Regions from separate parts of the Spirillospora sp. NPDC048824 genome, predicted to be linked through region 2. Evidence: riboswitches for the same ligand, from Rfam matches in the RefSeq annotation. Region 2 holds a riboswitch; the other holds the start of a gene.
What was found. Region 2 has a riboswitch for cyclic di-AMP ahead of ACGFIS_RS08510 (CHAP domain-containing protein). Riboswitches for the same ligand answer to the same signal wherever they lie in the genome.

Region 1: another riboswitch for cyclic di-AMP. It lies ahead of ACGFIS_RS20135 (D-alanyl-D-alanine carboxypeptidase family protein); the one in region 2 lies ahead of ACGFIS_RS08510 (CHAP domain-containing protein).

The regions. Positions count from the first base shown of each region.
Region 1 is NZ_JBICUS010000009.1:210,004-215,398, forward strand. Features, by position in the region: gene ACGFIS_RS20120 (VOC family protein) at 137-553, shown strand; gene ACGFIS_RS20125 (hypothetical protein) at 600-971, shown strand; gene ACGFIS_RS20130 (MerR family transcriptional regulator) at 968-1,516, shown strand; gene ACGFIS_RS20135 (D-alanyl-D-alanine carboxypeptidase family protein) at 1,459-2,112, opposite strand; cyclic di-AMP (ydaO/yuaA leader) riboswitch at 2,119-2,304, opposite strand; gene ACGFIS_RS20140 (PQQ-binding-like beta-propeller repeat protein) at 2,588-4,717, shown strand; gene ACGFIS_RS20145 (serine/threonine-protein kinase) at 4,732-5,395, shown strand, end outside.
Region 2 is NZ_JBICUS010000003.1:449,899-455,293, reverse strand. Features, by position in the region: gene ACGFIS_RS08515 (hypothetical protein) at 1-977, opposite strand, end outside; gene ACGFIS_RS08510 (CHAP domain-containing protein) at 1,017-1,865, opposite strand; cyclic di-AMP (ydaO/yuaA leader) riboswitch at 1,874-2,040, opposite strand; cyclic di-AMP (ydaO/yuaA leader) riboswitch at 2,164-2,363, opposite strand; gene ACGFIS_RS08505 (NlpC/P60 family protein) at 2,865-3,908, opposite strand; gene ACGFIS_RS08500 (NYN domain-containing protein) at 4,100-5,395, opposite strand, start outside.

The DNA.
Region 1 (5,395 bases), on a different contig from region 2:
GCGGGCCGCCCGTGGCGGGCGGACCACCGCCTCCGGCGGTCGCCGGAAATCGGTGGGCGCCGGTGTCCGGTCGGGCCCTCCGCCGTTCGTCTTGCTGGTGAAGAGCGGAACCGTCCACCACCGTAAGGAGCGGGCCATGAACCCGACCCTCAACACCATCGACATCGTGGTGTCCGACATTCAGGCCACGATCGCCTTCTACGCCCGGCTCGGCCTGACGTTCACCATCGACGAGGCCTACCCCGACCACGCCGCCTGCGACCTGCCGGGCGGACTTCACCTGATGCTCGACACCGAGAAGTTCCGCGCCTCCGCGCAGACCTCCGGCTGGAGCCGCCCCTCGGGCGATCCGCGCAATTTCCTGGCCTTCGAGTTCGGCACTCCGGCCGATGTCGACGCCAAGTACGCCGAGCTCACCGGTGCCGGCTTCGCCGCCGTTCAGGAACCGTGGGACGCCTTCTGGGGCATGCGGTACGCCACCGTGCTCGACCCCGACGGCAACGGCATCGACCTGTACTGCCCCCTGCCCGCCGAGCAGGCGTCCGCGGGCTGACTGAGGGGTTGCATCCGGTACCGGGGTACAGGTTTATCGTCGGTGTATGGAACTGGAACAGGTACGACCCGGGCCGGGCGAGGCCGGGTGGGCGCCGCAGGCGTGCACCCTGCCGACGGCCGAGCGGCCGCTGCGGGAGGCCGAGTTCGACGCGCTGTTCGGCGAGGCGGTGACCGAGGTGCGGCCCGCGGGGCCGGGACGCGTCCGGCTGGTGCTGCGGTCCGAGCCGGACGTGGCGGGACGGGCGGCCGAGCTGGCGGCGCGTGAGACCGGCTGCTGCTCGTTCTTCACCTTCACCCTGACCGCGGCCGGCGGCGCGCTGACGCTGGATGTGAGCGTCGCGGGCCGGCACGCCGAGGTGCTGGACGCGCTGGCCGTCCGGGCGGCCGAGCTGGCGGGCCCGGGGAGCCGGCGATGACCGGGCCCGCCGTCACCGGCGGGCCCGGCGCGTCCGGAGGGTTGCGCAGCGGGCAGGTCGCCGAGGCGGCCGGCGTGAACCTGCAGACGCTGCGGTACTACGAGCGGCGGGGCCTGCTCGCCGAGCCCGAGCGGACGCCGGGCGGGCACCGGCTGTATCCGGCGGAGGCGGTGACGCTGCTGCGGGTGATCAAGACCGCGCAGCGGCTCGGGTTCACCCTGGAGGAGGTCGCCGAACTGCTGGACGCCGGGACCCACCGGCACCGCCGCGCCGACGCCGGGTTGCAGGCGCGGGCGAGCGCCAAGCTCGCCGAGGTCGAAGCCAAGATCACCGATCTGCGCACCATCGCCGACACGCTGCGCCGAGCCCTGGACGCCGGGTGCGACGACCTTGTCACGTGCGCCGGGGAACGGGGCTGCCCGCTGCCGTTCGCCGACCTGGCCGCCGGCCCCGGTGCCATGGGCACGAGCCTCTCAGGGCGGCACGGTCAGTCGTCCTGGCCGACGTCGAACTCCCAGTGCCACGGTTCGTACGGGTTGCTGTAGGCCCAGGCCGGGTGGATCCAGCCGTACTTCTCAGAGTTGTCCTCCAGCCACTTGAACTGGGGTGAACCGCCGTCCTGAACGCCGTCGCACAAGTCGACGGAGATGCCGATCCCGTGCTTGCTGTTGCCCGGGCGCGCGGCGTAGCCCGCCGGCATGGTCCGGTACAGCTCCTCCTGCTTCTCGTAGCCGCGGTAGGAGCTCCGCACGCACATCTCGTCGCCGAAGTGCTCCTGGTAGGCGGCGTTGAGCTTGTAGAACGCCACCGCGGCGTCGGCCCGCAGGTGCTCGTCCCGCTGGGGCAGCGGGCAGAGTTCGCCGACCGGAATCCGGCCGTTGGGGTAGCCGTGCTCGGTGGCCTCTGACGGCTTGCAGTCGTCCGGCGGTTCGCTCGGCGCTTCCTCGGCTCGCTGGGAACCCGTTCGTTCGGCACGGTCCGCCGGGTCCTTCGCCGAGACCTTCGCAGAGGCGGGGACGCCGGAGTCGCCCGAACCTCCGTCCAGCGGCATCAGCGCGAGGGTGCCGGCCAGGGCACCGGCGAGGACGGCGCCCATCAGCGGCGCGGGGTACTTGGCGTTCCTGACGTGCCGACCTGTCACGGCATCTGCTCCTTCCATACCGCCTACCGGGTTAGCTGACGGATTCGGACGTGGAAGTCGCCCTACGACGCTCCTCGAACATGGAGGGAAGGCGTCGATTCACCCCTGCGAGGCGGCACAGGCAGGTCGGCCTGGACGTCACTCGCGCTGGTTCCCCGGCTCCGCAGATAGCGGACTCGGCGCGGCCGCCCCCACCCTGGGCCGTGGGCTGAGGATGTGGCGGCTCACTGGTCGATGGCCACGGCGCCTGGCGGGCGCCGAATTCGGACAGAAGGTATCAAAAGCTCAAGAGAATGCAAACATGCCACAAACCGACGGCATTCCAGGTCAGAGCCGGTGAAGACCGCGTCTCCGTCCGACCGACCGTGATCACCGGATCTCACGCCGTGATTACACTTCCGTCACGCCGGGACCGGTCCCGGTGGATGACCCCCGACCATGGTCCAGTGAGTCCGGCGGCGGGAGGGGGACGGCGGTGGAGCCGCTTCGGCGTGGTGATCCGCACCGGGTGGGTCCCTACCGGCTCCTCGGCAGGCTCGGCGAGGGCGGGATGGGGGTCGTCTACCTGGCGCGGTCGGGGGCCGGCCGGCCGATCGCGGTCAAGATCGTCCGGCGGTCGAAGGCGGGGGAGCCCCGGTACGCGGCCCGGTTCCGCCGCGAGGTGGAGGCCGCCCGCCAGGTGTCGGGGGTGTTCACCGCGCCGGTGCTGGACGCCGACCCGGACGCGGCGCCGCCCTGGCTGGTCACCGCCTACCTGCCGGGGCTGTCGCTGCGGGAGGCCGTCGGCGGCTTCGGCCCGCTGCCGCCGGACGCCGTCCGCCCGCTGGCGGCCGGGCTGGCCGAGGCGCTCGCGGACATCCACCGCGCGGGCGTGGTGCACCGCGACCTCAAGCCGGGCAACGTGATGCTGACCGCGGGCGGCCCCCGCGTGATCGACTTCGGGATCGCCCGGCCGGAGGACGCGACGGCCGTCACGCGCGTGGGCACGCCCATCGGCACCCCCGGGTTCATGGCGCCCGAGCAGGTCCGCGGGGAGAAGACCGGGCCGGCGGCCGACGTGTTCTCGCTGGGCGCGACGCTGGCGTACGCGGCGACCGGGGCGGAGCCGTTCGGGTCCGGGCCGGCGCGGTCGCGCGACCTGCGGGCGCTGACCACGCGGGCGGACCTGGACGCGATCACCGAACCCTGGCTGCGCGGCCTGATCGGGGCATGCCTGCACGCCGACCCCGGGCTGCGCCCGTCCGCCGCCGGGGTGCTGGAACGGCTGGGACCACCGGATGCGGAGGGGCCGTCCCTGCTGGGCGCCCGGTGGCTGCCGCCGGCGATCGCGGAGGAGATCGACCGCCGGACCGCCGAGGCCGAGACGCTGACGCGCCCCCCGCCGGGCGACCCGCCGGACGCGGACCCCGCGGTCGGTCAGGCGCCGACGGAGGACCCGGACGATTCCGTCCAGGGCACGGCGCCCCCGCCGCAGGGCGTCACCCGGCGGACGGTCCTGGCCGGGGTGGGCGCGGGCGTCATGACGGCGGGCGGCCTCGGGACGTTCCTCTGGCGCCGGACCCGGGACCGGCAGGGCGGCGGCTCGCGGCCGCCGGAGGGGCGGGGCTCCCGCGCGCCGCAGGGGCCGCCACCCGAGGGACGCTCCCGGTGGACGCGCCGCGTCAGCGATGACTCCCTGGCCCTGGCCGCCGCCGACGGGGTGCTGCTGGCGGACGGGATCGAGAAGGACGGGGACGACAGCACCGGGATCGTCCACGCGCTGGATGCGCGCACGGGCGAGGTGCTGTGGAAACGCGACGGCGGCTTCTCCGCCGCGGGCGACGGCGGCGTGACGTACCTGACCCTGAACGAGGGCAGGGAGATCAGCGCAGTCCGCTCCAGGACGGGCGAGGTGCTGTGGACGCATCAGGTCGACTTCGACAGGCTCCCGACCGGCGAACTGGCGGCCGCCGGCCAGGTGGTCGTCTTCGGCCGCGAGGAGATCACCGCGCTGGACGTGGCCGGCGGCGGGCGGCGCTGGACGTCCGGGGCGTCCGCCCGGTCCGGGCTCTCCGCGGCGGACGGGCTCGTGCTGGCCCTGTCGCCGGAGGCCCTGGCGGGCCTGGACGCCCGGACCGGGAAGACCCGCTGGACGTATCCGCTGGACTACGGCGACTCCCAGATCACCGGCGACGGCATGGTCTTCGCCTGCGACCGGTTCGGCACGCTGCACGCGATACGCGCCGGCGACGGCGCTCTCGTCTGGCGGCGGCGGAACGTCGGCGGCTGGGGGAGCCAGGTGGGCGGCGGACGCTTCTACGCCGAGGGACACGACGGCGTCGTGCTCGCCCTGGAGAGCACCACCGGGCGGCAGATCTGGTCGCGCACGCTGACGCGGCTGAAGGACGATCCGCGCCGCCAGGCGACGGCCTACCGCCTGTCCGGCACCACCCTCTACGTCATCTGCGCCGACGGAAACCTCTACGCGCTGGACACGGCCGACGGCCGCGTCCGGTGGACCTACGGAACCGAGAAAGCCATCCGCGTCCAGCCCGTGAGCGCGAACGGGCTGGTCTTCATCGGCGCCGGGGACGGCAGCGTCCGCGCCGTCGCCGCACCAAGCTGAAGGGAAGGGACCACGTGCGACCCCTTGAGCCGGACGACCCACGCTCGGTCGAGACCATGGGACGGCGGTACCGCGTCCTGGCGCGCATCGGGTCCGGCGGGATGGGCGTGGTGTATCTCGGCCGCTCCGCCGCCGGGCGGACCGTGGCGATCAAGATGGTGCATCCCGAGTTCGCCGCCGACCACGACTTCCGGGCCCGGTTCGAACGCGAGGCGAAGGTCGCGCGGTCGGTCGGCGGCGGCTTCACCGCCGCGGTGATCGACGCCGATCCGGGCGCGGAGGTCCCGTGGCTGGTGACCGAGTTCCTGCCGTCGGTGTCGCTGCGCGACGCCGTCCACACGTCCGGTCCGCTCGCGGCGGACGCGGTGTGGGCGCTGGCGGCGGGCGTGGCGGAGGCGCTCGTGTCGATCCACGGCGCCGGCGTCGTGCACCGCGACCTGAAACCCGCGAACGTCCTGCTGACCGCGGACGGCCCCCGCGTGATCGACTTCGGCATCGCCCGCGCGGTGGACTCCTCGTCCATCTCACGCCCGGGCGAGCAGGCGGGCTCCCCGGGGTTCATGTCGCCGGAGCAGGTGGCGGGGGTGACGGCCGGGCCGTCCGGCGACATCTTCTCGTTCGGGTCGACGCTGGCGTTCGCCTGCACGGGCCGGGAGCCGTTCGGTGAAGGCCCGTGGC
Region 2 (5,395 bases):
CCCTCGATCAGCCACAGCGGGGTTCTGCGGTCGCGGGCGCCGCCGGTGGCGACATGGGTCAGTTCGTGGGTCAGGACCACGTCGCGCCCGAGTTCGTTGAGACGGCGGAAGGTGCCGGGGGAGATGACGACGCGGTCCTCGCCGTGGCCGCCGCCGGCGGACGGCGTGACGGTGGCGAGGGCCGCGATGCCGCCGAGGTTCTGGTCCGGACCGGCGAGGGCGGAGGCGAGGCCCGCGTCGGCGGGCACGAGAGCGACGACCCGCCGCGCCCATCCCCTGCCGACGGCGCCGGTGACGACGGGGACGGCCGCGTCCAGGCGTTCCGCGATCTCTTCCAGGCCGGGGGCCCCGGCGGCTGCGGCGTCGCCGATGACGAGGCTCGCGCGGCCCTTGACCACCGTCAGGGGGCCGCCGTCCCAGATGGCGGCGTCGTCCTCGAAGCCGTGGGACGACCCGTCGCCGACGATCGTCCAGACGCCGGAGCCGGGGGCGAGCGCCAGGTAGCGGGTGCGGACGACGTCGCCCCGGTCGAACCCCCGCAACCTGGAGCGCACCTCCAATCGGACGACCGCGACCCCCTGCTCGTCGTCCATCGACTGGGTGCCGATGGCACGTTCCTCCCAGCCGTCCAGGGGGAGCTTGCGGAGGTTGGCGTACAAGCGGGACTGGGCGTCCTGGAACGCGGCGGGGGCGGAGGCCACCGTCGCGAGGAAGGCCGCCGGGTTTCCGTCCTTCACCGCCCGCGCGCGGTTGGCGAGGACGGCGGCGGCGTCCGCGGGGCTGAACGCTCCGGCGGCCTGCGCGGCGTTGGGGGGCGGCGTCGCCTGGGCGTCCGGCGCTCCGTCGTCGCCGGAACGTGTGCCGAGGAGCCCCGCGCCGGCGCCCAGCAGCACGGCGGCCCCGCCGGCGCCCAGGGCGAGTGCCCTGCGGCGCGTGACGGGGCCGCCGTTTCCGGCCTGCCCGGGACCGTCCTCCATGCGCGTGATCCTATGCAGCCGGCGGGGGAGGAGGGGACGTCAGGACCTGTACTCGGGGTAGCCGTAGCCGACGACGGTGCCGGTCGAGCGTTCCCTGACCCGGACGGCGTTGTCGGTGTTGCCCTCGACCGCCTCGATGGTGCCGTCGTCGATCTTCTTGGTCACCATGCCGACGTGGACGATGTCGCCGATGTCCTTGCCGCCGTTCCAGGCGTAGAAGACGATCGCGCCGGGCTTGGGCTCGGTGCCCCAGCGCCCCTGGTCCCGGAACCACTCGGCGTGGGCGATGGTCCAGGCGTCGCTGCCGAACTGGTCGCTGAGGCCGATCTGCTCGCCGATCCATGAGACGAACATGTCGCACCAGGCGGCGTCGTCGTACGCCTGGACGGAGCCGCCGTCGCGCGCGACGGTCTCCTTGGCGCGGGCGGATTCCACGTACCACGTGTTGAACTTGGTCTTGCCGCTGCCGTCCTCCGCGATGCCGACCTGCGCCCTGGCGAGCTCGATGGCCTCGCCGGCGGTGGGCCGCGAATCCTCTGACGGCTTCTTGGGGGCGCCGGACTGCGGTCGGCCCTTTCCGGTGGGCTCGCCCTCCTTGCCACCGTCCTTGGACTTACTCCGGTTCTCGTCCTTGGAGCCGGACCTGTCCTTGGACGAGGACTTGGAACCGGGTGTGGACTTGCCCGCGTCCCCGCCGGCGGCCGGGCCGGCCGCGGCGGCGTGGGTGGGAACGGAGGCGAACGGCAGGACCGACGCCTGCGCGGTGGCCGCGGCGGTGCCGAGAACGGCGGCGCCGACGATCACGCCGCCGGCCGTCCGCCAGGTGATGGCCAAGGTACTGGGCTTGCGGTGCTTGCCCGGAATCTTCTTGCGATGCGCGCCTGGCATGGGGGATCTCCTGACTTCCATGCCGCCTACCGGGTTAGCTGACGGGTTCGGGCGTGGAAGCCGCCCTACGGCCCGCTGGGCAGGCCGATTCACCCCGAAAGGACACAGTGGGTCCCCGGCTCCGCGCTCCCGTGCGTCTGGGCACGGTGAACCGCGGACTCGGCGGTGGCGGCCCGGGGGCGGGCACGCCGGTTCGGATGGGGGTTCCGCCGGGCGGGGGCGCCCGTGCGGAAGGAAGGGAAAGCCGGGCGTGGCCGCACTCGGGCGGCCACGCCCAGGTAACGCTGCGGGTTTCTCTCCTTCTTCTTCCAGACGCCTACCGGGTTAGCTGACGGGTTCGGGCGTGGAAGTGGCCCTACGGCGGGCTCCCACCGTTCGGCGGTGAGAGACGCACCGATTCACCCCGGGTGCCGGAATGCCCGTCCAGGGACGGTCCCTGGACTCCGGCGGATATGGGTCCCCGGTTCCGCTCGTCGGCGGATTCGGCGCTGCCGCTGCGATCCTGGGGGCGTGATGGGGCCCGTGCGCGGGACCTGTCTCCCGCGTGCGAAAGAGCGGCGCCTGATGTTGTGTGTGCGGACGGCGGCCCGTTTGCGGGGACCGTCCTGGGCCTGATCCGCGGGATCCGCCGTGGCAGCGCTCTCAGCGCCATGCACGCTGCGGGCGTGCGCACGGTGGGCCGGGCCGGCCGGGTCTGCTGGGAGACCGTCTGCGGTACCCGTCGGGTACCGGGGGGCGACGCGTGGATCGTGCCGCCGGGGGGAGCGGCACGTGGCTCGCGCCGCAGTCACGCGGCAGCTGGATGTGCCGCGCGGGGGCCGTTGCGCCTGGTGGGCGCCTCGGGGCCACGGCGTCTGGAGGGCGCCGTGAGTGGTGACAACGTACCAAAGCCCCAACAGATGGCAAACCCCCCCAAAATCAACAACGGACCAGGTCAAGCCTGGTCCGCTGTCACAAAGGGCTCCGTCACGCCCATCGCGGGCGCTCCGGTGCGGGGCGTCAGGGGCGCCCGGCGCCGTAGTAGTTGCTCAGGTAGTAGCCCGAGGTGATGCTCACGACCTCGACGTTCTTGCCGGTGCGCGGCGCGTGGATCATCTTGCCGCCGCCCACGTACATGCCCATGTGCCCGAGGCCGCTGAAGAACACCAGGTCGCCGGGCTGCAGGTTGCTCTTGGACACCCGCTTGGTGGCGGCGTACTGGGTGTTGGTGGTGCGGGTGATGTTCACGCCCGCCGCGGCCCACGCCTTCATCGTCAGGCCGGAGCAGTCGTAGGAGTTCGGGCCGGTGGCGCCGTAGGAGTACGGCTTGCCGAGCTGGGCGTAGGCGAAGTTGAGCGCCACGCGGGCCGAGCCGCTGGCCGGGCCGTTGTAGGTGCCGCCGACGCTGCCCGAGCCGCCGGACGAGGTCCCGCCGCCGAGCCGCCGCAGCAGGGCCTTCTGCTTGGCGACCTCCTTGTCGAGCTTCTTCTTCTGCTCCTTCAGCTCCGTGCTCTTGGCCTTCACATCGTCGTAGGAGGCCTTGGCCTGCGCCTCCTCGCGGCGGAGCCGCTGGGCGGTCGCGAGGAACTGGGTCAGCTGGGAGCTGCGCTCGTGCGACAGATGCGAGAAGACGGCCGCCTGGTCCAGGATCGCCTGCGGGTCGCCGGTGCCGACGAAGCCGGTGACGTTGGCCGTGTCACCGTTCTTGTACGCGGCGGCCGCCATCTGGGCGATCTTGGCGCGCTGCTCCTCGAAGGCGGCCTGCTCCCGCTTGCTCGACTTGCTCGCGACCTTGTACTTCTTCTTGGCGATCTTGAGCTTCTCGTTGAGCTGGTTGAACTTCTCGACCTTCTGGTCCATCTCCTCGGCCAGCTTGTCGAGCTTCTTCTGGACCTGCGCCCTGGTCGGCTCGGGCTCGGCGTGCGCCACGACCGGGGGAGACGCGAGGGAGACCGTCAGCGTCAGGCACGCGACGGCCGCCAGGCGACGGGAGGCGCCTCTGTTCGCCGCGCCCCCTCGCCGGTCGCGCTCGTGCGCTGCTTGCCCGATGAGATCATTGGCCACGGTCGGTTTCGCCCCTCTCGTCCACGACAGTCAGCGGATGACATTAGCGATACGCAACAACCGTCACAACCGGTTCATCACTCTTTAGCTGGCTTAACTCGGAATAAGCGCCATCCGTGCCGACGTGATCACACAGCGCGATAAAGGCGTCATGGCGGGCGTCCTGATCGCGGCCGCCGCGCGCCGCCCGGCTAGGAGCGGCCGAGGCGGCGCAGCAGCAGCGTGGACGGGCAGGGCCGGGCATCGGCGCGGCGCGCTGCGTCGGCCACCTCCCGGTCGGACGAGACCACCACCACCGCGCGGCCCTGCGGCTCCGCCCGGACCAGCTCGCCGATCAGCTCGTCGGCGGTCTGCCCGGGACGGCTGAACAGCACCCGGACGCCGCGCGGCGCCGCGATGGCCACCGGCGCGTCCAGCTCCGCGCCGTCGAACACGCACGTCACCTCCGCGCGGGTCTGCGCGGCCAGCCCGCCGAGCCCCGACAGCAGCCGGCTGCGCTGGTCGGCGAGCGGCAGTTCCCCGTACCCGGTCTTGGTGACGTTGTAGCCGTCCACGACGAGGTGCACCCGCGGCAGGGTCAGCAGCCGGTCGAGCAGCTGCGGGTCACTGTCGGACAGGGCCCGGCCGGGGAGCGCGCGGTGCGCCTGCCGATCGGGCTCCAGGCCGCCGACCGCGTCCGCGGGACGGCCGATGGTGGAGGGCAGCGCCAGCTCCCGGCGGACGCCCTGCGCCGCGTCCAGGAGCGTGTCGAGCAGCATCCGCAGCCGGACGTCGTCGACGTTGCGGCCCTCCCGCGCGGCCCGCTTGGCCGCCTCGGCGGCGGCCTCGGCCTGCACGGCACGGGCGCGCAGCCGGCGCAGCTCCTTCTCGGACGCGGCGGTCGACTCGCGCGCGGCCGCCTGCTCGCGGCCGGCCTCCGCCGCGACCGCGCCGGCCCGCTCCTCCGCGGCCCGGAACCTGGTGCGCGCCTCGTGCAGCTTGCGGCGCAGCTCCGCCACCTCGGCCTTGGTCTCGCGCAGTTCGGCGCGCAGCCGGTCCACCTCGGCGCCGCGGGCGCTGCGGGCGGCGGCGAGTTCCTCCTTGAGCGCGGCGACCCGGCGCTCGGCGGCCTCCTCCTCCGAGGCGGTCGCGGAGCGGTCCAGCTCCTCGCGCGCGGACTCGACGAGGTCCGTCCAGCCCTCGGGACGCAGCAGGTAGGCCAGCACCGCCACCCGCACAGGGTCGGCGGCCGGCGGCACGTTCCCGGCCTCCACGGCCTCCACCAGGTCGGCCTGCGCCTCGCGCAGCGGTTCGGCGACGCGCCGCCGGAAGGCGGAGTCCTTCTCCAGCACCGCCGCGATGTGCTGCCCGGCGAGCTTGGCGCGCTTGCGGCGCTCGAACCGCGCGAACCGGCGCAGCGGGGCGGGAACCTCGTCATGGGGCAGCGCCCCGATCAGCTCGGCGGCGACCTCGACGACGCTCTGCCGCACGGCTTCGGGGAGCGGCCT